4 regions of the Sporolactobacillus terrae genome follow, and region 1 is predicted to be linked to each of the others. Evidence: riboswitches for the same ligand, from Rfam matches in the RefSeq annotation. Region 1 holds a riboswitch; each other region holds the start of a gene.
The links. Region 1 has a riboswitch for S-adenosylmethionine ahead of K7399_RS14780 (amidohydrolase). Riboswitches for the same ligand answer to the same signal wherever they lie in the genome.

Region 2: linked by a shared signal. The riboswitch ahead of K7399_RS10165 (phosphoadenylyl-sulfate reductase) and the one ahead of K7399_RS14780 (amidohydrolase) in region 1 are both predicted to bind S-adenosylmethionine.
Region 3: linked by a shared signal. The riboswitch ahead of K7399_RS10390 (copper resistance CopC/CopD family protein) and the one ahead of K7399_RS14780 (amidohydrolase) in region 1 are both predicted to bind S-adenosylmethionine.
Region 4: linked by a shared signal. The riboswitch ahead of K7399_RS12655 (O-acetylhomoserine aminocarboxypropyltransferase/cysteine synthase family protein) and the one ahead of K7399_RS14780 (amidohydrolase) in region 1 are both predicted to bind S-adenosylmethionine.

Annotation. Positions count from the first base shown of each region.
Region 1 is NZ_CP082837.1:3,063,236-3,070,460, reverse strand. It holds gene K7399_RS14790 (Vga family ABC-F type ribosomal protection protein) at 1-934, opposite strand, end outside; gene K7399_RS14785 (serine O-acetyltransferase) at 1,396-1,950, opposite strand; gene K7399_RS14780 (amidohydrolase) at 2,307-3,473, opposite strand; SAM riboswitch class I at 3,767-3,870, opposite strand; gene K7399_RS14775 (VIT1/CCC1 transporter family protein) at 4,055-4,744, opposite strand; gene K7399_RS14770 (VIT1/CCC1 transporter family protein) at 4,766-5,512, opposite strand; gene K7399_RS16190 (hypothetical protein) at 6,078-6,206, shown strand; gene K7399_RS14765 (DUF5316 domain-containing protein) at 6,237-6,524, shown strand; partial or broken gene K7399_RS16330 (DUF6176 family protein) at 6,529-6,859, opposite strand; gene K7399_RS14755 (VOC family protein) at 6,985-7,225, opposite strand, start outside.
Region 2 is NZ_CP082837.1:2,128,722-2,135,946, forward strand. It holds gene K7399_RS10150 (nitrite/sulfite reductase) at 1-1,428, opposite strand, end outside; gene cysC (adenylyl-sulfate kinase) at 1,454-2,062, opposite strand; gene sat (sulfate adenylyltransferase) at 2,079-3,233, opposite strand; gene K7399_RS10165 (phosphoadenylyl-sulfate reductase) at 3,323-4,060, opposite strand; SAM riboswitch class I at 4,291-4,407, opposite strand; gene K7399_RS10170 (sulfate ABC transporter substrate-binding protein) at 5,050-6,054, shown strand; gene cysT (sulfate ABC transporter permease subunit CysT) at 6,104-6,937, shown strand; gene cysW (sulfate ABC transporter permease subunit CysW) at 6,961-7,225, shown strand, end outside.
Region 3 is NZ_CP082837.1:2,174,378-2,181,602, forward strand. It holds gene K7399_RS10370 (undecaprenyl pyrophosphate synthase) at 1-488, opposite strand, end outside; gene K7399_RS10375 (DUF817 domain-containing protein) at 654-1,448, opposite strand; partial or broken gene K7399_RS10380 (DUF2975 domain-containing protein) at 1,653-2,128, opposite strand; gene K7399_RS10385 (YcnI family copper-binding membrane protein) at 2,386-3,012, opposite strand; gene K7399_RS10390 (copper resistance CopC/CopD family protein) at 3,034-4,785, opposite strand; SAM riboswitch class I at 4,959-5,066, opposite strand; gene K7399_RS10395 (FbpB family small basic protein) at 5,119-5,277, opposite strand; gene K7399_RS10400 (MMPL family transporter) at 5,507-7,225, opposite strand, start outside.
Region 4 is NZ_CP082837.1:2,651,982-2,659,206, reverse strand. It holds gene deoC (deoxyribose-phosphate aldolase) at 1-94, shown strand, start outside; tRNA gene K7399_RS12665 (tRNA-Glu) at 239-310, shown strand; gene K7399_RS12660 (NAD(P)/FAD-dependent oxidoreductase) at 951-2,141, shown strand; gene K7399_RS12655 (O-acetylhomoserine aminocarboxypropyltransferase/cysteine synthase family protein) at 2,222-3,526, opposite strand; SAM riboswitch class I at 3,651-3,752, opposite strand; gene K7399_RS12650 (aldehyde dehydrogenase family protein) at 3,970-5,466, opposite strand; gene K7399_RS12645 (Gfo/Idh/MocA family protein) at 5,594-6,562, opposite strand; gene rpiA (ribose 5-phosphate isomerase A) at 6,555-7,225, opposite strand, start outside.

The DNA of each region.
Region 1 (7,225 bases):
TCGTCTTCCCGCTCCCGTTCGGACCAATGACTGCCAGTTTATCGCCGCCGCGAATAAGAAAACGTGCACGCTTCCACAGCACCCGTTCGCCAATCTGCCCAGATACATCCTTCACGCGAAAAATGATTCGGTTTTTAAATGCATCGGCATTGGGCAAAGCCATTTTGATCGGTTCGACTTCTTTAACCTTATCAACCTTTTCCAATTGATCCAGGCGTGTTTCAATGGAACTTGCCGTTTTCTGCAGCTTCTTCTGTTTTTTTGCGAAATAGGGCCGTGCACCTGTAATCTTTGATTCGGATGCACTCACATGTTTCGGCTTTTTCGTGGCCCGCTCAGCTTTCCTCACCTTTAATTGCAGCGCATCCTCCAGTTGGCGCTTTTTCTTCTCATATTTTTCATAAGCAAGTTGCTGCTCGGCGCGTTGGGCTTCTTTTTGTTTTTCGTAGGCGCTGTAATTGCCCGTGTATTTCGTTAGCTTCCCATCCTCAATCTCCCAGATTGTCGTGCACAAGTGGTCGAGAAAGGCACGGTCATGCGACACAAGGATCAATGCGCCTTGCCAGGCATTCAATTTCTTTTCCAGCCACTCAATATGCTCAAGATCAAGATTTGTGGTTGGCTCATCAGCGAGCAAGAGTTCCGGCGCCCTAAGCAGTGCCTCCTGAATGTATGCCTGCGTCACTTCACCGCCGCTTTTGGTCGTATCCGCGCGTTTCAGCTGAGGCAGCAGGTCACATGATGCCCGTTGGATCACGGTTCCTTCCTCCGGAGTCAGCTTTTTCGCAAGTATATTGAGCAGTGTCGTCTTCCCGCTTCCGTTTCGTCCAACCAGACCAATCCGATCCTTCTCATGCACGTATAATTGATCGATGGCAAACAGTAGCCGATCTTTGACCGAGTGTTTGATCTTCATTGCCTCAAGTAAAACCATTGCATCATCCCCATTTTCATTCAATATCCGGGGACAGAAAAATGCCCCCTATCCGGCTTCAGAATAGGCGGCATCACTTTGGTGAACAGCAAAAAGAGATCCACTCTTTTTGGGCACGAGCGAAGAAAACCATCCTACTCTGAACATCCGACTGAAGGCATGAAGACAGAAAAAAGCTACTGTTTCAACGTCCCTCAGTTATCAGCTTCAAAAATAGGATTAGTTTTTCATCGGCCCTTGGTTCACCCTTCCGTTCGTTTGATTACCTTTAGTTTAGTTAAACGCTCTCCGTTTGTAAAGTCCGACCGCCTCTGAGCACTTATCTGCATTCGAGGATCACGAATTTTTGACACATGCTGCTTTTCAGTTGACGTTCCTTGCCTTGTCAAGGTTGGGCGTGATCATGAAGCTCCGCCAGTTGGGAGATGCCTTTTGATGAGACGTGCTGAACGGCTGAGTTCTTACTTCTTCCTTAAATTTACTGAGGGGGAATGTCGTGTATAGATGATTTTATCGCTTTTGATGATGTGGGCCGGGATGCCGACTGCCCGAGCAATATCTGGGACATCCTTTAAAACGACAGCGTTTGCTCCGATAATTGCGCTGTCGCCGACTTTGATCGGCCCAACCACTTTGGCACCGGCGCCGATATAAACATCGCTGCCGATGATCGGTCCAACATCAGGATGTGTTCTGTGATGAGAATTTTCACCAATCGTCACTTGCTGAAGGATTGATACGCGCTCGCCGATGACCGACCGTTCGTGGATGACAACTCCATTGCCGCCGTGAGCTAAGTAAAGACCCGCACCGATTTTGGTACTTGCAGGGATGTCCGCACTGCAAAACCCCTTTGCAATAACTAAATTCAAAATCTTATAACTCCACCAAAGCAGCCAATGAAACACCGGGACTTTAAAATCTTCGTACAGCCAGTTGCCAAAGCGGTAAATGGTGAGTACAAGTTTTCCATTGACCCGATCATTCGCCTGCATATCGATTCGCCATTTTTTCATCCAACCACCAAACTCTTGTCTTTTTCCATTACTGATGCATCATCCTTTCATTTTTTAGATAAACTTTGCTCATCTGCAACTTTCTGCCCACGATCCTAAATATAAAGATACAAAAAAACACCTTTCTAGGTGCTGTCCGATTACTATGAATAACAATGGAAGAAGCGCTCATCTTTATATTTTAGCAGAATTTTCAGATTGTGTAAAACGATCTGCTTTATCCGCTCAATTCAGGCTACGCTTTAAAGCAGTGGCGACTTAACCACATAATGAGCCACTCGTCCAACACGGCTGGTCCCGGCAAAACTGGCGCTCGACCCCGGCTGCATGATCGGTCCGAACACATCGTTAAAAAATCAGGATAGAAGCGTTTCACCATCGCTTAAGCCCCTTTCAAAATAGGCTTTGACTAATGCAATGAAAAGAGGAACGGATGTTTCAAAGGCTTTCGGATCCGCCTTAAATTTGCTGTTATGCACCGGATAGTCCGAAGAAACACCAACATTGAAAAAGGTGCCGGGAATCACCTGTTGATAGGATGAAAAATCTTCGCCGCCCATACTTGGATTCAGAGGAACAACATCAAAGTTCTGCTCCTTTGCTACAGACGCAACCAGTTTCGTTAAGCGGTGGTCATTCACCACGGCCGGCGCACCATCCACCCATTTAAATGCACCGCTAATGCCATTGGTAGCGGCTATGCCACGCGTCACCTCCTGCAAACGGGCTTTGATTTGCCCGCGAACGCTTGGCGCGTATGAGCGAACCGTCCCTTCAAGCAAGGAGGTACTCGGTAGGACATTCCATGTCTTTCCAGCTTCAATGTGTGTAATCGACACCACACCTGGTTCGAAAGGACTGATATTGCGGCTGACAATTGATTGAGCGGCACCGATCAACTGCCCTGTCGCAACAATCACATCATTCGCATCTTCAGGATGAGCGGCATGCCCTCCTTTTCCTGTAAACGAAACAAAGAAGCGATCAACCGCGGCATTCAAATTGCCTTCTTTTATACCCACAACGCCCGCCCGTAGTTCTGTATTGACGTGAAGACCAAAGATCGCTTCCACACCCTCTAAGATGCCGGTCTGCACAACCTTGTCTGCACCATGATCGACTTCTTCCGCCGGTTGGAAAATAAGCAAGACTGTTCCGTTCAGCTCATCTTCAATTTTTTTCAATTCGATGGCTGTCGCAAGTAAATTGGTTAAGTGAAAATCATGACCACAGGCATGCATCCGATTGGGATACTCAGAAGAGTAGGTCAGCCCTGACTCCTCGTTAATCGGCAGTGCATCAATATCCGCTCGAAGCGCAATCAATGGTCCGTCATGCTTGCCACCGATCTTTGCGAAAACACCGGTATCCAGCGGGTTGGGCAAAAGCTCAATCGCGTGCTCGGTCAGCACCTGTTTGATTTTTTTCGTTGTTTCAAATTCGCTAAGCGCGAGTTCCGGATGGCGATGAAACCAGTGAAAGAGCGGTTCTAATGTTTGCAAAGTTTCCTTAATCTGAGTCATGTCAATCCTCCTCATACGTCAGTTTTTGCAGAAAAGCTTGCGTGCGCACACGTTTGCTGTTTTCAAAGCGTTCTTTTGGTTTCGAATCCTCGACCAGTTCCTCGTTCTTCTCGAGACGACACTAAGACTTTCCGTTACATCTTCAAGTACGGTCTTATTTTTGAACAAGTTATTATGTTGGAATACCATGGAACTTTGCCCGCGAACGCTGCCCTTACACGAATCGTGTACAGAAAAACGGCTATTTTTCTTGAGTCGAAGAAAAATAGCCGTCGCAACGTTCGCTGCTATTATTCTTATCTCTCAGAATGAATCTGCTGGATGTGACACCATACATCGTGCAAATGCTGGTTGTCGGGGTTCATTGGACCAGTCCCTCCCCCGCTCTTGATAAGAATGATTCAGTTGGTGTATTGAGTGTATCTAAAATAATTGCAAGCGTCAAGATAATTCTTAGTATTTTTATCCGAATAATTTAATTAGGCGCATCCATTGTCACGAATTCGTTGAAAAGAGCGGGACTACAGCCTCCTTGCGCCACAACCCTAACCCGCCTTTAAATCATGACGGGCACGCTGTTTTCAAACAATCAGCACACCGACGTAATAATGGATCAGCATTGTAACAATCCCTATGATCACATTACGAATAATCGCTTTTTTAACAAATCCTCGGCCAAGCTTCGCGCCAAGAAACCCGGTAAGTGCTACGGACAGAATGACTGCACCGATTGTTCCCGGCCATTGCGCGTTTCCAGGAAGAAAGGTAAGGGCGAGAAGGGGCAGGCAGCCGCCCATCGCCGCAGAGATCAAAGAGGCACATGCGGCAAACCAAGGATTCATATAATGACCCAATTGAATGTTGTGCTTTACGTCGACAACGGTTTGTAATGGGCGGCGTACCATCAGTTCTTGGGCAATCGCGTACGCTGTTTTGCTTGTTACCCCTTTCGTTTGATAATAGTCCGCAACCTGCTGCAGCTGAAGCGCACGATTGCTTTCAAGCAGTGACCGTTCTTTTTCCACAACCGCATGTTCCGTATCTTTTTGCGTACTAACCGATGCATATTCTCCTGCTGCCATTGAGAACGCGCAGGCAATCAAGTCGGATAATCCGGCGATCAAGATTGTGAAGTGGTTCGTCGTTGCCGCACCCACACTGAACAGCACGCCGACAACGGTCAAGATTCCATCATTCGAACCGAGCACGCCGGCTCTTAGTGTATTTAATTTTTCACTCATGGTCTGTTTCGTTACCTTACTCTGAATCAATGAAACTCATCTCCTGAATCCTTAGGCAAATAGACTTCCGATAAAGTAAGTGACAAGCATCGTCAGCAAGCCCGCCACTACATTGCGAAAGACGCTGCGGGATCGATTGGTGCGCGCCAAGGCAGCGGCGCTGTACCCTGTAATCATGAGCGCGAATACGACAGCGAGCATCGTTCCAATGGTCTTCCATTGAGCGGGCAACAAGGTCATTGCCATAAGGGGAAGCAATGCTCCCAGTGTAAACGACAGCATCGAAGCCAGTGCGGCCGCAAACGGACTTGTGAACTGTGCTGGATCAAACCCATATTTCTCACGAACGACCGTTCCGAGCGGATCACGCGCCATCATTTCTTGAGCCGCATGTTCAGACAGCTCATGAGAAATCCCCGACGTCTCCAACCGCTTGCAAATGTATTGATACTGTTGGTCATAATTTGTTGCCAATAATTGCTTCTCTTTTCGTGTCGCTCGTTCCTGAGCATCGCGTTCCGAATGGACCGACACATACTCTCCCATTGCCATCGAGATATTTCCCGCAAGCAAGCCACCGATTCCGGCTATAAAAATCGCAAAATTATTATTTGTTGCTCCGGCAACGCCTAAAACAATGCCGGCAACGGAAATAATTCCATCATTCGCCCCCATCACGCTCGCGCGCAGGACGTTAACTTTCTGAGCTAATGTACTTTTACGAAAAAATTTTTTTAGCGTCTCATTCTCTTTCAATCTCAGTTTCAATTTTTCGACGTTATTCTCCATCATTGACATGACTCTGCGCTCCCTTCCAATGATCACTATTAATAAAAGCTCTAATTTTCATCGAGGAAACATTTATTCTATACATAAAATTGTAGCACTTGTTATTAGAAATTCAAGCCTTTATTATCATTTATATTTTTTAATTGATAATGATAATCACAATTAATTACGCTGATAACAAAGAATGATTATCATTGTTAATCGCCGTATTATAGGATTATTTCGTTAAAAATCACAATTAAGAATGAATGAACTCAGAATCAATCCAGATGATTTTATATATACTATTTATCAATTAATAATCATTACTTTATTATATTCAAAAGGAATTCACGTTTTGTCTTATCGTTTATAATTGAGAATTAAGCGAGGACATGAATTGCTGCTGTTCCACGTAATAAAATGGGGGACCACCTCGAAAGATGATGCAGAGGAATCGGAAATCTCAACGATGCATTCGTTATCATGACACCACCGAGGCAGCATTTTTTCCGGCAATCATGTATAATAGATTGTAAATACAGAAAAATCAGTAAGAAAATCGTAATGATTTGTTAATGCAAAGGAGTGCAGCATGTTCGAATCGAACAAGAACAGAAAAGACAATTTCGATCGCGTATTTATCGGAAAACCAGGATGTATGTCCCTGATCGTCATTGCAGCGGTAGCGTTCATTGTCTATGCCATTTTTATCGCGCACTAATCTCCCAACAAAACACTTGAGGTGAACCAATTGAAATTCTTTGCAACCGGATTAACCATAGCCATACTGCTCTTTGTCATCGGCGCTCTATCGCCTTTTCGTGATTTCTTCGCAAGCATTGCCGCCGTCATCGGTATTGTTTGTCTGCTTATTTCCGCTCTAGCTTCCGGCGCATTAGTCAGTGGCGACCGCAACCGTGCGAACTTCGCAACTGAAGACAAGAAAAGCAGGAACGAACGAACCGGTATGATGAGCCGCTTGTTTCTTTTAGGCCTTCCCAATTTCGTTGCTTTTATCGCTCTTCTATGGATTGCATAGTCCTTTAGCTCGTCAACCGCCGTATTCGCTTGGGGATCATCTCAACCTGCGGTGCCAGCGTTGGTACATGAACGGATTCAATGATACATTCGTACCAATAGTTTAGATGAACGCAGTCGATTTCGTGATTCAATTCTTCGACCATCGCTCCGCCTTCGCTTTGAATCGAGAACCAATACAGGAATTCATCATCGGCATCCTTTTCGCGAAAAATCGCTTCGACGTCATTTTCAAAGTCAGCAGGACTTCTGGCATCCAATTCAGACATACCAGCCGTTCATGTACCTTTTTGTTTTGCCTTTTTTCACACGCAAGTTGCTCAATTCTGTTTTCAACCTCCTGTGTACAATCCGAGCACACATGCACAAACACCCCAGCATTTAAAACTGCTGGGGTGCCTAATTAGTCAAAGCTGCCTTTGACGCTCTGTAAAGCTTTCCGTGCGCCAAGTCGACGCAATTCAACGCTTAACTTCTGTTGAAATCTGCCATGTAACGCCAAACTTATCTTTTACTTGTCCGTAGGAAGGACTCCAAGGCGTTTCTTGAAGTGGCATGAGCACATCGCCGCCTACTTGAAGTTTCTCGAATGCAGCCTTTGATTGGCTGACTTCATCGAGAATAAGTGCTACATCAACTTGGTTTCCCAGCTGATAAGCATCACCCGGGAACGTGTCCGACAGCATAAGAACGGTAGCACCG
Region 2 (7,225 bases), 930 kb from region 1:
ACCTTCAAGTGTCCCACCGACAAACAGTTCATAGGCATCAATCAGCTTTTTATCCTTCGTGCGCAGCTTCAGTCCTTGCAAACCGATTTCGGCGATTTGACGCTGCGCGCAAGAATTCGTACAGCCAACCATATGAATACGAACCGGAACATCAATATCAATCTCCCGATCAAGAAATTCTGCGATTTCTCTCATGCGATCTTTCGTGTTCGTCAGGGCCAGATTGCAAAATTCATTGCCGGTGCAGGCAACTGCGTATCCGATAAAATGTGACGGTCGAATCGGAAAACGTTTGAAAATAACGTTTGCGAGCAAGCTTTCAACTTGGTTATCCGGAATATTGGGGATAATCAGATTCTGAGAATTAGCGGTTCTCAATTCGCCGCTGCCATAGGTTTTTGCAAGCTGAGCAAACGCATAAAAATCATTCGCTGCGATACGTCCAACCGGTACACTGACACCGACATAGCTGAATCCTTTTTGCTTCTGCGGATGCACGCCGTAGAAGAAACCTGCATTCCATCCTTTAAATTCATCATGACCAGTCGTTTCAAATGGTCCGGTCTGCTCCAAAACTTTCTTCTCGAACGTCTCAATGCCCCAGTCGGCAATCAAATATTTAAGCCGTGCGCGTGCGCGACTTTTTCGATAACCATAGTCGCGATACAGATTAGTAACCGCTGCAGCGATCTTCACCACTTCTTGCGGACGAACAAACACATTCAGCTGCCGGGCAAGATAAGGCTTCGCCGCAAGACCCCCGCCAACCAGCACATGAAACCCCTTAACCAATTGACCATCGATCACTTTGGTCGCCGGAATAAAAGCAAGGTCATTGATTTGGGCGTGCCCCGCGTTATAAATATTTGTGTTCACTGATATTTTGTACTTACGCGGCAGATTGGAATAATCCGGATTATCCTGGAAAAAGTCAAAGAGGTCTTTTACGACCGGACGTGTGTCAAACAATTCGTCTGCATCGATACCGGCAAGCGGATTACCGACAATGTTGCGCGGTGCATCGCCTTCTGCTTCACTTGTTGTCAGACCGACTGCATGCAGACGATCAAAAACTTCCGGGAGCTTCTCAAGAGGAACCCAATGATATTGGATTGCCTGACGCGTGGTGAGGTCCAAAAAACCGCGCCCGAATGCGTTGCCAATTTCTGATAGAACGACTGCCTGATTATTGTTCATAATTCCCGTCGGCACTTTCACCCGAAGCATGAACAATCCTTTATCCTGGGGTTTCTGTACCGTCAACCCAGCATATTTAAAATACATGTACTGATCTTTCGGAATGGATGCGAATCCTTCTTTCGCATACTTCGGAATATCATCAAAGATTGACAGCCCGTCTTTCTTTAACTTATTGATTTCATTTTTGTTGAGTTTCTCATTATTCGCCCAAACCTTTTCATAAGCCATCGGCGTCTTCCTCCTCATTACCGGATCATTTGTTGCCGATCACCCGGTTTTTTTCTAATAGATCCATGACCCTCTGCGTGCTCTCCTCCAAACGCTGTTCCGATGTATCAATAATCAGATCAGGCGCCGGAGGTTCTTCATAGGGCGATGTGATACCGGTAAATGCTGTAATTTGACCGGCGAGCGCTTTCTTGTACAAACCTTTCGGATCACGCTTTTCGCATACCTCAAGTGGGCACTTTACATAGATCTCAAAAAATTCATCATCCGCGACGCGCTGTCGTGCCGCTTCGCGATCTGCCTGAAAAGGCGAGATAAAGGCAGTCAGCACAATCGCATTGCTGTCGACAAACAAGCCGGCTACTTCACTGATTCTGCGAATATTTTCTTTTCGATCCGCTGCGGAGAAGCCCAGATCGCTGTTCAACCCGGTTCGGATATTGTCTCCGTCAAGGAGATAGGTATGGATTCCGCGCTTAAAAAGTTCATGTTCAACACGATTGGCAAGCGTCGATTTTCCTGAGCCGGACAAGCCGGTAAACCAAACAACGGCGCCCCTGTGTCCGCTTCTTCTTTCTCTGTCCGCTTTCGTTACGGTCGTTTGATGCCAAATGATATGCTCTGCATCCGCCATGTGCCCTACATCCCCCTTACTTCGCAAGATCTGCCTTTTCTCTTAATCCATCAATCAAAACCCGAGCGACTTCCGGCCTGCTGAACGTTTCAGGCGGACGGATTCCCTCCCTAAGCAAAGCTCTTACTTTCGTTCCGGAAAGGGAGACATGGTTCGACGGATCATGCGGGCAGGTTTTATTTGACGCCATGCTTCCGCACTTTTTGCAAAAATAGCTGTTTTCAAAGAAAAGGGTTTGAATATCCAGTTCATCACGCGAAAAGTTAGAAAAAATCTTCTGCGCGTCATAGGGTCCATAATAATCCTTAACCCCGGCATGATCTCTGCCGACAATAAAATGCGTACACCCGAAATTTTTCCGGCAAATCGCATGGAAAACAGCTTCACGCGGCCCTGCATAGCGCATCGCAGCCGGGAATACGGCGAGTGCCGTTCGCTCCTTCACGTAATAGTTGTCGATCAAGGCATGGTAGCTTCGCATACGAATATCCGCAGGAATATCATCTTTTTTTGTTTCGCCGACCAAGGGATTGATAAACAGCCCATCAACCGTCTCAAGCGCTGTCTTTTGAATATGCTCGTGAGCGCGATGGATCGGATTACGCGTCTGAAAGCCAACAATGGTCTTCCAGCCTTTTCGATCAAACAAACGCCGCGTTTCTGCAGGATCCAAGAAATCGTCCGCAAACTCAGCAGGTCGTTTCGAGCGCTTAATCAGTTCAATCGGACCAGACAGATACACGTCGCCGCGTTCATACAACCGTTTCACACCCGGATGTGCGGTATCATTGGTTAAGTACACCTTTCTTGCTTCATTTTCCTTATCCGGATGATATTTTTCGGTGATCTCAATCGTACCGTATACCTCACCTTGGTAGGTCAGTTTAACTTTTTCGCCAATGCTTACCCGTTCAGCTGCGTCCTCGGTTACCGGCAATGTCACCGGAATTGTCCAAGCAAGCCCAGTTGTCAGCCGCATCGTTTCGACGACTGAACGATAGTTCTCCTCATTAAGAAAACCGGTGAGCGGGCTGTAAATGCCACTTGCAATCAATTCCAGATCACTCAATGCGACTTGGTCAATCTGAAGTTCTTTATCCAGTTCATCAACGGCTCCCCCAAAGTTTTGCCGATTCACCAGTGTGCCGCCATGCGGTATGCTTGTCATGATTTTCCCCTCATTTCCGTTTCTAAAATTGCATTTCTTGCATGTTTTCAAATACCAATAATCGTATTATTCATCTCATTATACTCGGATTTTCAGCCTTTTAAATGAAGCCCGCATTCCGTTTTATCAAACGCGCTCCACCTGCCTGCGCGCTGATCTTCGCCGGCTTTCACCGGTCGCGTACAATAGGCGCAGCCGATACTAGGATAGTTTTGATCATGCAGCGGATTATACGGTAAATCATGTTTGCGCACATAATCCCATATTTCCGTCCATTTCCAATGGATAAGCGGACAAATTTTCACCGATTGAAAGCGTTCATCTTTGTTTACAAATGAAACGGATCGTCTCAGTGGAGACTGCTCACGCCTTAGCCCGGAAATCCATGCGTTATAGTGTTTTAATCGCCCCGCAAGCGGATCGATTTTGCGGATCCGGCAACAGAGATCGGGTCGCCGCTTCCAAAGCTCCGCGCCATATTTTTCAGCTTGCTGTTCAGGGGTAAGCGAAGGTTTTTCTTTGATGATCTTCAGTTGCGGATAACGCTTTTCCACGCGATCGATCAGCTCATAGGTTTCCTTGAAGTGAAAATCAGTGTCCAAAAAAATAATCGAAGCAGTTTTATTTATTGAGTAAATCAGATCAATCAGCACCATTCCTTCAACACCGAAACTGCAGGAATAAACGACTTTATCCCCATACTCCTGGAAGGCCCACCCGAGTACTTTTCTGGACTCAAGCAACGCTGTTCGATCACTGAATTCAGGGAGTTTCGCATTGCCCCATTGACTGTAAGTTACTGTATTCGACGTTGCGCTCACCTCTTTTATCAATTTCGCAGTCTGCGTTTAGGCAAAAAAATCCCGCTAGTTGTCACTGTTTGTGCCTGCCGCCATCCGGCATTGCATCCTCCAGCATTGTTTTCACAGGGCAAGCGTCTGCGCATTTCCCTGCATGTTCGCCGATACAAACCGATGTAATGACAAATGCCACTCGTTTTAACCTCCTCCTAAAAAAATAAACCTTCTTCCATTTTGTAGGAAAAAGGGTTGCGTCGTTTTTCCTATCTTTCAAAATGGTTGACCATTTTGCTGGAATTAGCACCTTACAGAGAAAACGAATCTGTGCAGGTTGCCGGATGTCATCGGGCCAGTCCCTCCATCACTCTGGATAGATCATTTAATTGTGTTTGATTTTAGAATGAATCGCAAGGGATGTCAATGATCCTTTATTCATAGTTTACAAATTAATTAAAATTCTTTATTGATTCATCGGATAAACGGAGTTGCTGAATGATAGAAACGCAAGACCGGTTGATAGAATTGCAAAATGTAACAAATTCTGATTTTAGTAAATTTATCCCTTGTCTAATACCAACTATAGTGATAGGATTAATCCAATTTAAGTGACGCTTATCGTGAACAGCGGAGATCCCGTAGCTACCCGGAAACCATTTTTTGTAAGAATACGTAAAGGCGCTAAATCGAACAGGTTCTCCCTAATAGACTAGGGATCTCCGGATTCTTGGTACGTATGTAATCCTCTTCACACCGTTTTCAGAGAATGGGGATTTTTCGTGAAAATTATGGAGAAAGAATTGAGGCGAATCCTTATCGACTGCCCGATGGCTGCCGCAGACCCTACCGATTCTTCTGCCTGAGCGTTGATAAGTGTCCTTAATTGCAGCTTTTTTCAAACCCGTTTCCTTTGTTGCTGATTGTTTGCTTTCGTGACACCATCACTTAAAAAGAAAAATGCAATGCTATTTAAGGGGGAAGTTAAAATGAAAAAACACAGCTTGTTGCTTCTTGCTGCATTGATGATTATCAGTGTGCTCAGCGCCTGCGGATCAAGCAATGCTTCACAAGGATCCGGCGACAATACGAAAAAGTCGATCAAATTGCTTAATGTTTCCTATGATCCAACTCGAGAACTTTACGAACACTATAATGCTGCATTTGCCAAGTACTGGAAGAAGAAAACAAATCAGAATGTAACCATTCAGCAATCCCATGGCGGTTCAGGCAAACAGGCCCGCTCGGTTATTGACGGTTTAAAAGCAGATGTCGTCACACTGGCCCTTTCTGGTGACATTGACGCAATCGCCGATAGCACGGACAACCTGAATAAAAACTGGCAAAAACGACTGCCTGATAACTCCACCCCCTATACCTCAACCATTGTCTTTCTTGTGCGCAAAGGCAATCCGAAACACATCAAAGATTGGGATGACCTGACACGAAAAGGCGTTTCTATTGTCACCCCGAATCCTAAAACCTCCGGCGGCGCACGCTGGAACTATCTAGCGGCCTGGGCTTATGCGGACAAGAAATATAATAACGACCAAGCGAAAAGCAAGGCATTCGTCAAAAAACTCTACTCCAACGTAAAAGTGCTTGACTCCGGTGCACGCGGCGCAACCACAACGTTCACGGAGCGCGGTGTCGGTGATGTGCTGATCGCCTGGGAAAACGAAGCGTTTTTGAGCATCGATGAACTCGGCAAGGACAAGTTTGATATCGTTACGCCGTCACTAAGTATTCTTGCAGAACCACCCGTTGCAGTTGTCGACAAGAACGCGAAAAGCAATGGAACAACAAAGGTCGCTACTGAATACTTGAAATACCTCTACAGCGATGAAGCTCAGAATATTATTGCGAAGAATTATTATCGACCAAGGAACCAGAAAATTCTGGCTAAATATAGTGATCAATTTCCAAAACTTAATCTTGTAACGGTTGAAGATCACTTCGGCGGTTGGACAAAAGCTCAGAAAACGCATTTTGCTGATGGCGGTACATTCGACCAAATTTATTCTAAATAATCACTGTACATTCGCTTCTGTTAATCCGTGCGCAATGGAGTTGAGAAATTTGTCACGTATTCAGCATTCAAAAAAGAAACAATCCATTCCCGGTTTTGGCTTGACGATGGGTCTGTCGACGCTCTACCTGTCTCTGCTCGTGCTGATCCCGCTTTCACTTGTCTTTATTTATTCAGCTCGGCTCGGCTGGACAGCTTTTTGGAATGACGTTACCGACCCAAGAGTGGTCGCTTCATACAAGTTGAGTTTTCTAACTGCATTTTCAGCTGCCCTCGTGAATCTGGTATTCGGGCTCCTGTTTGCTTGGGTGCTCAGCCGGTATACCTTCCCATTGAAGCGGATCGTCGATGGTCTTGTTGATTTACCGTTCGCTCTTCCAACTGCGGTAGCCGGTATTACCCTCACAACGCTCTATTCTGAGAAGGGATGGATCGGCAAATGGCTGCCGTTTGATGTTTCGTTTACGCCAATTGGCATTACGCTCGCACTTATCTTTGTCGGACTGCCGTTTGTCGTGCGAATGGTTCAGCCGGTTCTGCAGAATTTTGAACACGAAGTCGAAGAAGCCTCGGCCTCTCTCGGCGCGACACCGTTTCAGACATTTAGAAGAGTTATTTTCCCACAATTGCTGCCTGCTGCACTGTCCGGGTTTTCGCTTGCATTTGCACGTTCGCTTGGCGAATACGGTTCCGTCGTCTTCATTGCCGGAAATATGCCATTTAAAACGGAAATCGCGCCGCTGATGATTATGACAAAACTGGAACAGTTCGACTACCCGGCTGCGACAGCTATTGCCGTTGTGATGCTTGTCATCTCGTTCGCGCTGATCCTGCTGATTAATTTAATCCAGTGGTGGTCGCGCATACGTTATGCGAGCCATTAACTCGGAAGAGGAGTTGCTGTTTTATGGAAAGCACGGTTCAACCGAATCTACCTGGTCAAGCGTTTACTGCCCGTCATTCACTGAAAGGGGACATTGTACGCTGGTCGCTCATTACCATTGTCCTGCTCTTTTTCTTCAGTTTTCTGATCATCCCGCTTGTTTCGATTTTTTTTGAAGCGTTTAGGCAAGGGGTCAGGGTCTATTTGTCATCGATTGTTGAAGCGGATGCTTTATCTGCAATCCGGCTGACACTCTTCGTCACACTGATCGTCGTCCCAATCAATGCGG
Region 3 (7,225 bases), 890 kb from region 1:
ATTTCTTTCATCGCTAGCAAAATTTCGTGCCTGCTTCCATAGTTCAGCGCGAAGTTCAACTGAAGACCATCATTGTTGCGCGTACGTTTAGTTGCGTACTGCAGCGCTTTTCGCGTATAGACGGGAAGATATGCCACATCTCCAATTGTTTCAATTCGTACATTATTAGCAATAAGCTCCGGCAGGTATCGATTAAGAAACTCCATAGGAAGTTTCAGTATAAAATCGATCTCCGATTTCGGCCGTTTCCAGTTTTCTGTTGAAAATGTATAAAGTGTCAAATACTTCACCTTGCATTTGACTGCCGACTTGACGACCTTAACAACGGTTGTCAATCCTTCTTTATGACCGGCAACTCTTGGCATACCCCGTTTCTGAGCCCAACGTCCATTTCCATCCATAATTATTGCTATATGGTTGAGCTTATTATCTCCCAAACAACTGATCCGGTCTTCTGATTGCTTTTTATCGATAAAAGAAGTTTTCATTAATGGGTAATCCTTTCAAAAGGTATTGTTATTCATTTCTCTTCGCGTACTTCCGAAGTGCGTACCCAGTTTCGAGATGGCACAGTGAGTAATAAAGACTCAACCCACTTTTATACTTGCCCGTTCTTCACTCTGCCTGATATAACCGTGTGTTATAATCGAACATCATTTCGATTCACTAACCCTGACCTCGTCAGCCTCTTTTCTTTCCTTAATCTGCTTTAACGTTGCTACTATAAGAAAGCTTACAATCACTAACAATACCCAAGAACTCACCTTTCCAAGGTGAACGAGTCTCCACGAACCCGTTTGATTGGGGTATTTCCAAGCACCAAAAAGCGTTGCAATATTTTCAGCAATCCATATAAAGAATCCAATAAGCACAAAGGAAAGTGTGAGCGGCATACGATATCGAATTCCATTAACTTCGTATATGACCCACGATCGCCAAAAAACGATCACGACAAGTCCGGTGAGCCACCAACGAACGTCAAGCCAATAATGGTGAATGAAGAAATTCAAATAAATTGCAAGGGCAAGAGTTACAACAATTAGAAACGGTGGCCATCTAACCAGTTCAACCCTTAGCCTTCTCCACGATTGACAAAGATAGCTTGCTACACTTGCGTACATGAATCCGCTATACAAAGGCACACCGAGTATTTTAAAATACCCCTTCTCCGGATAAGCCCAGGCGCCCATGTGCACCTTGAAAATTTCAAGTGCCAGTCCGATAAGGTGAAACAACGTGATCACCTTTAATTCATCCTTTGTTTCCATCCCGGAATAAACCATCCACCACTGCATCAGAAGGAAAATGACAAGCAAACAATCGTAACGTGGCAAAAAAGTGAAGGATACACTTTGTGTAAAAGCCAGAGAAGCAAAAATGACAACAGGAAATATACACGCTAGAGTCTGTTCCCAGGCGAAACAAATAAGCTGCTTTAGTGCGTCCATAATCTTTAATCTTAAATCCTTAAGTGTTTTCATTTTTTTGTAGTCAAAAATGTCTCCCGGCTGAGGGTCCAGAGACATACAGAATGCTCCTTATTGAGTTCCCAATTATTTAGCCTTTTAAGGTCGAAGATTAGCATCATTATCTAACCCCTTCCCCAAAGCCAGACTTGCACAAAAATTAATGATCCTAGCAATACGTTCATTTCAGACGGTTAAATTATTTTCTGATTTTATAACAATTGCTTCTTTTATTAGTTTTTGAAGAACAGCAGCAAAAGCTGCGATAACCATTGATGCAAAGATAGGAGCCATTCCAACTATAATAAGTCCTGGGGCATCGTCTTTTTCTGCCAAGAAATAAATAAACGGTATCATTAACACAAACATGCCGCTGAATATCATGGCACATTTATTTATAACTTTAAGGCTCTTACAGATAACTCGGAGAAAGCATGGCCATTGTCAATAGAGTTTAAAATTCTTAAAGTCTGATACAATGCAATGCAAAAGGGTATCACGGATCCATAGATGCCAATTACTACGGGGTACAGTATATGAGCATACTCCGGACTCACAGGATTATTTGCTAACCACGGCAGTCCAAAGATACACAATGTAAGAGCTGGAGTTCCAAAAAGACAAACAGCTATTTTTAAAAGAAGTAGTGAACCTTGTTTCATAATAAAAGCACCTCACTATGTTGTTTTCAAATTGATTTTATACCAATATTTATTGTTTTTCAATAAATATTTATTGTTTTAAGATATTTATTTGTTTTTTTGCTACCGTCATGGATAAACAAATCTTATCGATAAATGATGCCTCATCATTTGGTTGTCCGGACAAAATAAAAACCACCTTCAGTTGAAGGCGGCTATGTATTCTGATCTTATTTGTTACAGATTCAACCTATATGGTCTGCGCATGCACTCGTCAATTACTTGGCATCAGAAGATACTTTGTCTTTTTTCTTTCGAAGTGCAACGAGCGTAATGACGGAAAGAGCGATGGCAATTGCCGAAAGAACGATCGCAGTGAGCGAAAGGATTTGATTGCCTCTGTCGCCATGCGGCACACTGCGCGTTGTATCCGCGCTTTTAACGACGTTTGTTATCGCGTGAGGTGTTTCGCCATTTTCTTTGCCTGTCCATTCAACAATACTGCCATCCTTATACGTTTGATAAGCATTCCAAGCAAGAGCGCCGGTTTGTTTCGGGTTCAGTGCGCGAAACTGAAACTGTTGGAACGCTCCAGGCGCAATTCCGCTCTCCTTTGCTGTCCAGCTCACCGTTTGCGCCTGTCCGTGCGCATTCTTGATGACTTCAGTCGTCCATCCCGGCACCGGTTGGTAGCTATAGAATTGAACGTTTTTCGGAATGCGCAGTGCCACTTTAGTCGTCGGAATGTTCTTTTCAGTGGGGACAGTGATTGTATACGTTTCGCTCGATCCTGTGATCGACTGAACCGGCTTGACGGTTACATGGGCCGATGCACTGTCGTGAAAAGCGAAAAGGAGTACAGCAGAGAAGAACGCAGCGGTGATGGTTTGGCTAAACTTTTTCATTGATCGCTTGCTCCTTTTGGGTCATTTGATGTTTACAATGAAGTCTTTATCGACAGCTTGATAATCCTTATCAAGAACATGGACATTGATGAGAAAACGATGCTTCATATCAAATGCATCGTTAACAACAAATCCCTTGCCAAGTTTCGCTAGCGGCACTTGGACTTTGGTTTCCCCCATATCCATATCAATGCAGCGGATCTTTAGGACAACCTGCTGTAGATTGCGCGCCCGCCTCCCATGATCAAGAACATCTAAGTACAGCGTATTGGGTCCGAGTTTGAGCGGTTCGACGCGCAGCGTCAGTACGTAGCTTTTTTCCTTAGCTCGTATCGTTTTTTTCGGATCTTCCAATACAGTCGGCGGATGGGCAGTCTTCGTAGGTTTACCATTGTTGAACTTTGCACTAAATCCCTCAAAGGTGCCCTCGTCGACCGCTGCTTTCGGAACAGGAGGAGAAACGTTGGTCAAGACGGCTGCAGCCAGTAAGACCGTCAGCCCGATCAGAAGCTCACCCAGCACACTTTTTCTCAGAAAATCCCCCTGCTTCTGCGCGCGCATGTTCGAATAGAGCGCAAACAGCAGCATGATCAACAGAAGCGCCGCTTTTATGATGATGATCCAACCATAGATTGAGGTATAGAACGCACGAAATGACGTCAAGTGAATCAGCGTGCCGATCAAGCCCGTCAAAAAGATTACCCCAACTAAAAGAAGCGCAACATTTGAAAAACGGTGCAACGTTTGCCAGTAGATCTTCTTTTGCAGTTCAGGGGAATCATTATTTTTAACAGACCTGGGCAGGAAAAGCAGTAGGCTAAGTAATGAACCGATCCAGATTGCTGCGGCGGACAGATGCAGAAAGTCCGCAGCCACGGCCCAAAGCCGCAATTCCTGATCCTCTGTACTTGCAGCATGGCCGATGAATGCTTTGGATAATGAAAAGACGAACAGCAAACCGATGAGCACCCATAAGAGTCCACGAACCGTTCGCTCGGATCGCGTGCGAAACAACCAGAAAAGCAGGGCGATACACAGAATCAAACTACTGATCTGTAGGAACCATGGTGTACCGAATGAAGTGGCCATCAACGTTTCGCCAACGGCTTTACCCGAAAACGCATGCAGCCAGTTCACATCCGCGTTGCGTGTCACTTGAAGCGGCAGCGCGAGCAGAACGCCAAGCAGCAAAATTCCTGCGGCACTCCAAAGCGTTCGCTGCAGCGCCTTTTTCTGATAAATCGGTAGATTTCGTGCCGGATTGAAAAATTTTAGGAAGAACAGGATGCCAAAGAAGAAGGACAGTCCCAGGTAGATCAGCCATTTAATCACAACTTGATCCACACCTGGAAGATCGCTGCTTGCATCACTGAAAGCCTGCCCATTTGCGGCACTTTCTGTCGGTTGTCCAACGTGAAAACCGATCGTTCCGTGAACGGCATGCCCATCTGCCGATACGACTTTCCAATTCATCCGGTAATAGCCGCTGGTGAGCGGCTTTTTCACACCGTTTTCCAATACGGTTCGGTTCTTCTTGTTGCGCTGTGCGTGATCTGTATCAACACGGCTGCCCTTTTGATCCAAAACCTCCAAGGTCAGAAAAGTCGGTTGGATTTCTTCATTAAATTGAATCGTGACATGCTTAAGATTCCCGTTTACCTGTTGATTCTGAGCAGGGTTCGATTGCACAACAAAAGCGTGCGCCGATGCAAAACTAGCAAACATTAGAGAAAAAAAAATAAGAGCGAGAAACGCACTAATTTTTTGTTTCATAATTATTTAACCATCCGATCTTTCAGAATCATTGTTGTGCGTGATCCCGCATGAAACACCTTGAAAATGACATGACATAACGAAAGGAGCACAGAAATCTGATTTCTTTAAAAAATAGTGCTGATAAAAAAACAAGCCTGACGCCGATGCGAAAGGTTTGCTGCGCTTGCCCTTTCTCATCTTCAAACACCCTTCAGTGTTTCTGGAATTGACACCGTGCATGCAATCATGCGGGTTGTCGGGGTTCATTGGGCCAGTCCCTCCCCCACTCTAGATAAGCATTCAGTATTCAATTCTCAACAACCACAGCATCCCGTTAAGATAGGCATTATTTTACCGCGTTTTACTTTGCGGCTTGCTGTTCACTCGTTTTGCCGCTCGTCTTTGGTCCAATTTCGCCTCTAATGCTTGCATCGCTGATTCTGTACTTAATAGTTCAGATATATTTTGCTGTACCAACTTATTAAAAGACACGAAACGCCTACGCACCATGATTTCCCTCCTCTCATCATTAATCCTAGTATTATTATATGTTTTAGGTGTTTTACACATTGTAATACAAATTGGCATCCGTATCAATAGTCAATTCTTAGCCGTTTATCCCCGTTCAGCCATCCCATGACCCTAAACGTTTGTATCCTTGTACGAAAAAAAATGCCTCATCGTCGTCGACTTTTGAGGCATCTTCATTTTTTATATTAAGTTCAATCGGTAAAATTTCTTATTCGTTTACTGCTGATTCCGCGCTCCGTTTAAACGTTGGCGGAGAATCAAAGAGTGAAATCATTGCCGGAACAAAGATCGGCAGCATAATGAAGCAAAGCACGATCAGACCGGTAATCACAGCCGTTGCTAGCTCAATAAGGAGTACAATTCCTGATGGCATCAAGGTTGCAAAGGTTCCTCCAAGAATGACGAAGGCCGATAAGATCACAGTGCCGACTCGTTTTGCAGCTTCGACAATCGCTTCCTTGCCCGACATCAGCGGATATTCCTTATAACGCGCGAGCAGGAAGATGCTGTAGTCTACACCCAGCGCAACGATCACGATAAAGGCGAAGAAGGGAACGAAAGAAGAGATCCCTTCTAAGCCGAGCATAGTGATGAACAGCGCGTTCAAGACAAACATCGCCGCATAGTATGCACCCATTAGAGACACCGTGATAAACACCGGGATCCAGAAGGAGCGCATCACAACGATCAGCACGAGCAACACGCCAATGAGTACGATAACCGTTAAGCGATTCAAATCTTTTGTCAGAACGTTGTTTGTATCATAGGTTGTCGAACTTGGACCGGCAACGGCTACGTTCGCATCAGCCAATTCCGTGCCTTTCACTCCGCTCCTCGACAGTGTATTCATTTGTTTTATCGTGTTTAAAGCGTTCTTTGAATACGGATCATTGTCAAGAATTACCGTGATCTTTGTAATCGTCCGGTCTTTAGACATGAACGCATCCAAAGCCTGCTGATACTGTTTATCTTTCAGTGCTTCATCCGGTATCGAGAAGGCGCGATTTTCATTAAGCTGTGAAAGGAAAGCGTTGGTCTTTCCCAAGCCGCCCGATAGTTGATCCAAACCTTTATTCACATCGGCGAGTTTATTACTGAATGTATGGAACCCGTTAAGCCCATCTGCCAGCTTCTGCTGACCGGATTTCATTTGCCCCAGTCCGTCCGTTACCTGATCCATGTTGGTGACGATCTTGCCGATGCCTGAGGAGGCACTGTCAAGGCCACTTTTCATTTTTTCAAGTCCTTCAGCCATTTTGGACAGGCCGGCACTCATCTCAGTCAGATGAGTGTTCGCCGTTTTGAATCCGCTCGTCAGTGCATTGTAGTTCTTGTTTAATGCATCGATGCCTTCCGGTGTAATCTTGGCCAATGATGCAGACAACTGATCGATGCCTGCTTTTAATTGAAGATAATTTTGATCATCGGCAACTCCCGGACTGCTGTCACCAAGCGCCGATGTCAGCATTTGCATTTGCGTGAGTGCATTTTTGACACCCAGCAGTGCCTTTGCCGTGTCTTGATAACTGGTGCCCATTTTTGCATAGCCGGACTGCATCTGCTCATAGTTACCGGCAAGTGTGTTCACAGCACCGCTCATTTTTTCAAGATTACTTTCCATTTGTCCGATCCCATCACTGATCGTCTGTGATTGACCCGTGCCGCTGATCCCATTTTGGATTTGCTTAAGTCCGCTGGTCAGGGCAGTCATGCCGTTCTCAAGCTTGGCGGTTCCATCGACCATCTTATTGACTTGAGAGAAGTCAGCAGAGCCAAGCTTTTTCTGAGCCGTTTTCAGGCCGCCGCCGATTTGGTCGATCCCCTTCCGCGTCGCGGACAATCCGTCTGTCACCGACTTCGTCTGATCACCGATGTAAAAGCCATTCACTTCTTGCCCCTGAGGCCTTGTTATGGAAGAAACTTGTTT
Region 4 (7,225 bases), 410 kb from region 1:
TCACTCTAAGGCAGATGCGGAAGCGATGATTGAAGCAGGTGCCTCACGAATCGGAGCCAGCTCAGGCGTGAAAATTATTGCCGCAAGCGTTTAAACCTCATACGATAAGGTCATCCGAGGTAAGTATCACATCCAGAAATTAAAAATAATTGCTTGAATCAATGATCAAAACTGTGGTATAATGTTTGTCGTGCTGAATGGGTGGTTAAAACGCCTATTCAGCGTGCAAACATGGTATAGGGCGTTGGGCAAGTGGTTAAGCCAATGGATTCTCATTCCATGATCGCGGGTTCAATTCCCGTACGCCCTCTAGAAATGAGATGCTCTCCGTAAACAGCGGGGAGCATTTTTTTTAAGGAGTAAGAAAGTATCTGATTCGTCTTTCAAACCAATAGACCCGTGTTTTGGCTAAGAATCAAAGCGCAGATTCCTGTCTGTCTGAGGAGGCTCCTGGACTGCCCGCGGCAGCGAGTAACCGAAGCGGTGATTCAGCACCGAAAAGACACGAGCCCATCACACATGGCTGGAGATTAAGGACCAAGCACAGCTTGGTTTTTCTCACAGGTAAAGAAAGTTTATGATTTTGCTTTGGTGTAGAACGATAAGCGGCAATTTCATCAATAAGAGTTAGCTCGAGACACGAAAGCGCGAGACGCCAGCGGGAACAGCGAGCCAAGGAAGACCCCGCAGATCAATTGCGTGTCCGAGGAGGCTTCCGGATCGCCCGCGGCAAGCGAGCAGCTGGAGTGTCGTTTGTGCACAAGGTGATGAACAAAGCCCGAATGGAAGGCGGAAGTAAGGACCGGGCGCTTTTTGCCCGGTTTTTCTCATCTTTATATTGAAAGCGTTTACATTATGGGCTACAATAAAAAAGGGAAATGTGAATAATTTGTGACGATCTCCTGTTTGCTTGGATGAGTTCTTCAAGATCAATTGAGGAGGGATTGACCATGAGAAAGCGAATCGTTATTTTAGGTGCGGGGTATGGAGGACTGCGTACGTTAAAGAGACTGCAAAGGATGAAACCGAACGCCGCATTGATTCTGATTGATAAAAACAACTATCATTGTGAGAAGACATCGCTTCATGAGGTTGCGGCCGGAACGGCGGATGCTGATGAAATCTGTTATTCGTTACAGCAAGTCATCGATCCAAAACGGACTCAATTTGTTCAAGATACCGTTTTGCGTGTGGTTAAGAAAACGCGAATGATTCTGCTGCAGAATCATGATCCGGTGAGTTATGACTATCTGGTCATTGGACTCGGATTTGTGCCTGAGTATTATGGGATTGAAGGGATGGACCGTTTTGGACTTGCTATTTCTGACATTCCCTCCGTGATCAGAATCCGCAACCATATCGAGGAACAATTTAAAGCGTGGACTGAAGATCAGCGCTCGGATCGATTGGTGGTTGCGGTCGGGGGAGCTGGATTTACCAGTTTTGAATTTCTCGGTGAATTGACACATCGTATTCCGGAATTAATCACGCGTTATCAAGTAGATGCCAAACAGGTGCGCATTGTTTGTATTGAGCCGACGCCAAAGGCATTGCCGATGTTCAATCGACGGCTTGCTGCATACGGATCGCGCAAGCTTCGCGATCGCGGTGTTGACTTTTTAATTGGGCGTGTGTGCGGATTTGATGGAGCGAAGATTTATTATCGCACGGAGGAACATGTTCGATCGTTAAAGGCAGGGACCTTTGTTTGGACAGGCGGCGTCAGTGGGAGTGCGGTTGTCCGTGATTCAGGTTTTGAAGAGCGGCGCGGTCGCGTGCGTGTCATGGATGACCTGTCGGTTCCGGATCATCCGGAGATACTGATTATCGGTGATTGTTCCGCAGTGATTGATCCAGGCAGCGGGCAACCTTATCCGACGACTGCTCAAATCGCACTGCAACAGGCAGATTGTGCTGCCTACAATGTTAAAGCAATGCTGGATGATAGACCGACAAAGCCGTTTGTTTTCAAGTTTAAAGGGACGGTTTGTTCACTTGGACGCGATGATGCGGTTGGGGAAGTCATGGGTAAAGGGTTAAAAGGTCGTCCGGCATCCGTGATGAAAAAGGTGATTGAAAACCGTTCACTGGTAAAGATCGGCGGTGTTGAAACCATGCTGAAGAAGGGCAGATTCAGTTAGGCTGCAGTCATAATATAAGGGAGCCTGCGTATGCAGACTCCCTTATGCAATAACCCCTGTAATGTAACACATCTCTTTTTTTATTTTGCTTCTACTGTATCTGGAATTTTTGCAAGTGCTTGATCCAGATCGTAGATAATATCGTCTACGGTTTCAACGCCGATAGATACACGAATCAGTTCAGGTGTTACACCGGTAACCGCCTGTTCCTCCGGTGTCAGTTCTGCATGTGTGGTGCTTGCCGGATGAATGATCAGCGACTTCGCGTCGGCGACATTTGCCAGCAAGGAGAAGAGATTCACGTTATTAATCAGTGCTTTGCCGGCTTCACGGCCTCCTTTAACGCCGAATGTAAAGATCGAGCCGGCGCCTTTTGGGAAGTATTTTTTCGCAAGGTCGTGGTACGGGTTATCTTCTAAGTCAGGATAATTAACCCATGTGATTTTCGGATGGTTATTCAAGTATTCGGCGACCTTGCGGGCATTCTGAACATGGCGTTCTACCCGAAGCGAGAGCGATTCAAGGCCTTGCAGGAATAAGAAAGCATTTTGCGGGCTGATGGTTGCACCGGTGTTGCGCAACAGCTGAACACGCGCTTTTGCGGCAAAGGAAGCCGGAGCGAGGTCTGCGTAAACTAAACCGCCGTAGCTTTTGTCCGGTGTCGTAAAGTCCGGGAACTTGCCGCTTGCACGCCAGTCGAATTTTCCGCCGTCTACGATGATGCCGCCAATCGCAGTGCCATGACCGCCAATGAATTTTGTAGCGGAATGTACAACAACATCGGCGCCAAATTCAATCGGACGAACAAGGTAAGGTGTACCGAATGTGTTATCGACGATCAGTGGAATATTGTATTCATGAGCAATGTTCGCAACGGCTTCAATATCAAGGATGTTGATTTTCGGATTTCCGATTGTTTCACCGTAAAGCGCTTTGGTATTATCCTGAATCGCATTGCGGAAGTTTTCCGGATCATCCGGATCAACGAAGGTAACATCGATGCCGAGCTTTTTCAAGGTCACGTTAAACAATTCGTAGGTTCCGCCGTACAATGTCGACGCTGCAACAATGTGATCGCCGCTGTTTGCAACATTTAAGATCGAATAGGTGATTGCTGCGAGTCCTGAAGCGGTTGCTAGTGCGGCAGATCCGCCTTCAAGCTGAGCGACACGCTGTTCAAAGACATCCTCGGTAGGATTCATAATTCGTGCATACACGTTACCCGGTCGTTTCAGTTGGAAAAAATCGGCTGCTTCATCCGCATCTTTAAAAACAAACGATGTTGTTTGATAAATCGGCACTGCACGTGCGCCTGTTGCAGGATCAGGCACCTGTCCTGCGTGGACCTGCAGCGTTTCAAATCCGTACTTGTGTTCTTCTGCCATGTGAATCGCTCCCTTTGTTCATTTCGAGTACATTAAATAAAATCTTAGAAGAAGGTGCGTGAGCAGATGATGAAAAAGCCGCTTCTCGCAGACTATTGAGAAGCGGCTTATATCGCCGATGCTAGTCTTATCTGCCAGAAATTAATCTGCTGGAATTAACACCATACACCGATGTGCTGGTTGTCGGGCTTCTCAGGGCCAGTCCCTCCGCCGCTCTTGATAAGATTCATTTAATTGAGTTAAGTTTAGCTTCGCCCAAGGGGTTTGTCAAGATAAAATAAGTAAAAAGATCGGAATAATTATATTTAAGAAAACTCAGTTGCCGATGCACTGTTCAATTGCGTGACCACGCGGCCTATCGGTTCTGAATGGCAAAAAAGAGGGTCTCAGTGTCCAAAGACAGGATGAGACCCTCTTTTTAAAATGCACTGTAATGCTCAAAATTAATAAAGACCGTCGACGTCTTCCTTGGTGCTGATATAAATATTCTTGGTTTGCGTGTATGCATCGAGAATGCTCTTGTATGTTTCGCGTCCGATTCCGGATTTCTTATAGCCGCCAAACGGAGCGCCGGCAGGGAGCTGGTTGTAGGTGTTGACCCACATGCGTCCGGTGCGTACGCCGCGAGCGACACGCAATGCTTTGTTAATATCCTTTGTCCAAACCGCGCCGCCGAGCCCGTAATCCGATTCGTTCGCCAGTTTAATTACTTCATCGGCATCTTTAAATTTAATGACAGTTGCAACCGGTCCAAAGATTTCTTCCTGGGCAATACGCATGGTGTTCTTTGCATCTGCAAGCAAGGTTGGCGCCATGAATACCCCTTTATCTAGGTTGTTGTCTGTCAGCTGGCAGCCGCCGGTAACAAGTTTTGCGCCTTCGTCCTGACCGATTTTTACGTAATCAAGAATTTGACTCAATTGATGTTTGTTGACTTGAGCGCCCATTTGTACGCCATCTTCCCAAGGGAGACCGACTTTTACTTTTTCGAATGCTTCTTTCAAAGCGGCTACAAATTTATCATAAATCCCTTCCTGAATGAAGATTCGAGAACCGGCGCAGCATACTTGACCTTGGTTGAATAGAATACCGAGTTGTGCGCCTTCAATGGCACGTTCCCAAGGGGCATCATCGAAGAAGATGTTTGCCGATTTGCCGCCGAGTTCGAGTGTTGCCGGAATGAGCCGTTTTGCGGCTGCTTCGGCAACCTCATAACCAATCTGGGTCGACCCGGTAAACGCAAGTTTAGCAAATCCTTCGTGGTGCAGCATGTAGTCGCCTGAATCCGATCCGCGTCCGGTGATGACGTTCACAACACCAGCAGGAAGCGCTTGATCAAGGAGCTTCGCGAGTTCAAGCAAACTGAGCGATGTTGAGGACGATGGATGGATTACAACCGTATTCCCCGCAGCAATCGCCGGGGCAATCTTCCAAGCTGCCATCAGCAATGGGAAATTCCAAGGGATGACTTGGCCGACAACCCCTAATGATTCTTTTAAGTTAATTGTTAATGTATTTTCATCCAGAGCGTTTGCTGTGCCTTCTTCAGAGCGGATGACGCCTGCGAAATAGCGGAAGTGATCTGCACTAGCCGGAACATCAATGTTTGTTGTTTCCCGGAGCGGTTTGCCGTTATCCAACGTTTCAACAAGTGCAAGATGTTCGGTATTTTCGTCGATCAGATCGGCAATTTTCAGCAGGATGGCGCTTTTTTCCTGAACGCTGGTGTCTTTCCATGTTTCAAAAGCCTTTGTCGCTGCTTCAACTGCAGCGTCTACATCGGCATGGCTAGCGTCAACGAATTCAGTCAGCTTTTCGCCGTTGCTTGGGTTATAGCTTGCGATCTTTTTGCCTTCCGTGCCTGTGACCCATTTTCCTCCAATATATAATTTGTATTCTGAATCTACTGCGTGTTCCAGGACTGTGTCTTGAATGCTCATTGCACATCTTCCCTTCAAGTCAGAATTTAGTGTAATTAATATCACAGGTATATTGTAATACAGACATATAAAAATTAAAAAGAAAACGCTCTCTTATTTTAAAAACTATGATTTGAGCGAATCTGCCTCATTCAAATGGATAACGGATTCCCCATTGATCACGGATGTTGGTCATCATCTGCATGACATCGTTTGTCAGACGCGCAGTCTGTTCCGTGATCGCTCCGCTGACCGCAGCATTCATGTGATCATATTCATAAACCATTGCTTTTGCAGTACTGCCGGCTTTGATCACTTCCGTGCGACCATCCGGATAAGTGATGGTTGCTTGGTCTGCTCTTGGAAAGTTGTCCACGGTAATGTAGGCTTTATCGCCGGTCACAATACCACGTTTCGGCAGCTTTGCGCGCATGGTTAAAGTGACGACCGCCATCTCGTCATCCGGATTTTTTAAAATAATTCCCGATTGTTCATCGACACCGGTCTCAAACGGTTTAACCGTTGTTAAGATTTCATCAGGCTGACTGGTTAAGAAGAAGCGTGCAAAGGAGAGCGCATAGGTGCCGATGTCGAGCAAGGCGCCGCCGGCAAGATCCTTATTAAGGAAACGGTTCGAGACATCGTAGGGTTTCAGGCTGCCGAAGGTGACGTTGACCATTTTCAGGTTTCCAATTGCACCATTTGCGATCAGTTCTTTTATTTTTTGATAAAGCGGCATATGGTAAATGGTCATCGCTTCCGCGACAATCAGTCCTTTTTTCTGTGCCAAAGCCAGAACCGGATCCAGTTGTCTGCTGCTTACGGTGATCGCTTTCTCGCAGAGTACATGCTTACCGTTTTCCAGACATTGAAGCAGGTAGTCATAGTGATGGGAGTGCGGGGTTGCCAGATAAATAATATCAATTGCCGGGTCATGCAGCAGATCGCTGTAGCTCCCGTAAGCATGCTTGATGTTGTGCTGATCGGCAAAGGCTTGAGCACGTTCAAGATGACGTGAGCCAACTCCGTAAATTTCACGACCGTTTGCTTGCAGCGTTTGTGCAAATTCAGATGCGATGGCCCCGGGACCAATGATGGCCCAATTCGGTTCAGTCATGGATTGTCACCTCTTGAGTTGATTTGTTCAGCCACTTTATGCTGTTTTCACCGGCGATCAGTGCCTTGGTTGCAACATTAACGAACAAAGATGTATCAATCACGCCACGAATGGATGCCAATTCACGGTTTAATTGACGAATGTTACGGACCTTTTGAAAAAAAACATCCATTAGCGGGTGTCCGTTGTCAGAGATCGTGAATCCGTCTTTTCCTTCACTTTGACGCATGACCGGTCGGCCGCCAAGCTGCTTGACTTGATGCGTGACATAGGCTTGTGCTTCGGCTAAGAGTTCAAGTACAACCGGCTTTTCGAATGTAAGTGCGGGTGCATACTTGGATTGATCCACGAGCAAGATATACTCGTCTGCCATCGTCGCAATCAATTTTTCCAGTGTGTGGATGCCTCCCCCGCTTTTCAATGCGTTTAACTGTTCATCAACCTGATCGCAGCCATCAAAAGCGAGATCAATGTGGTCGACCGCTTCCGTGTGAAGTACGGTGAGACCGTTTGCCAGACATAGCTGTCTTGTCTGCATTGAAGGCGTGACGACTTGGATGTTTCGCTCAGGCTTTTCTTTAATAAATTGGATTAAATGACGAATCGTACTGCCGCCGCCAAGGCCAACAACCGAATGATCGGGAATCAGCGCCAACGCTTTTT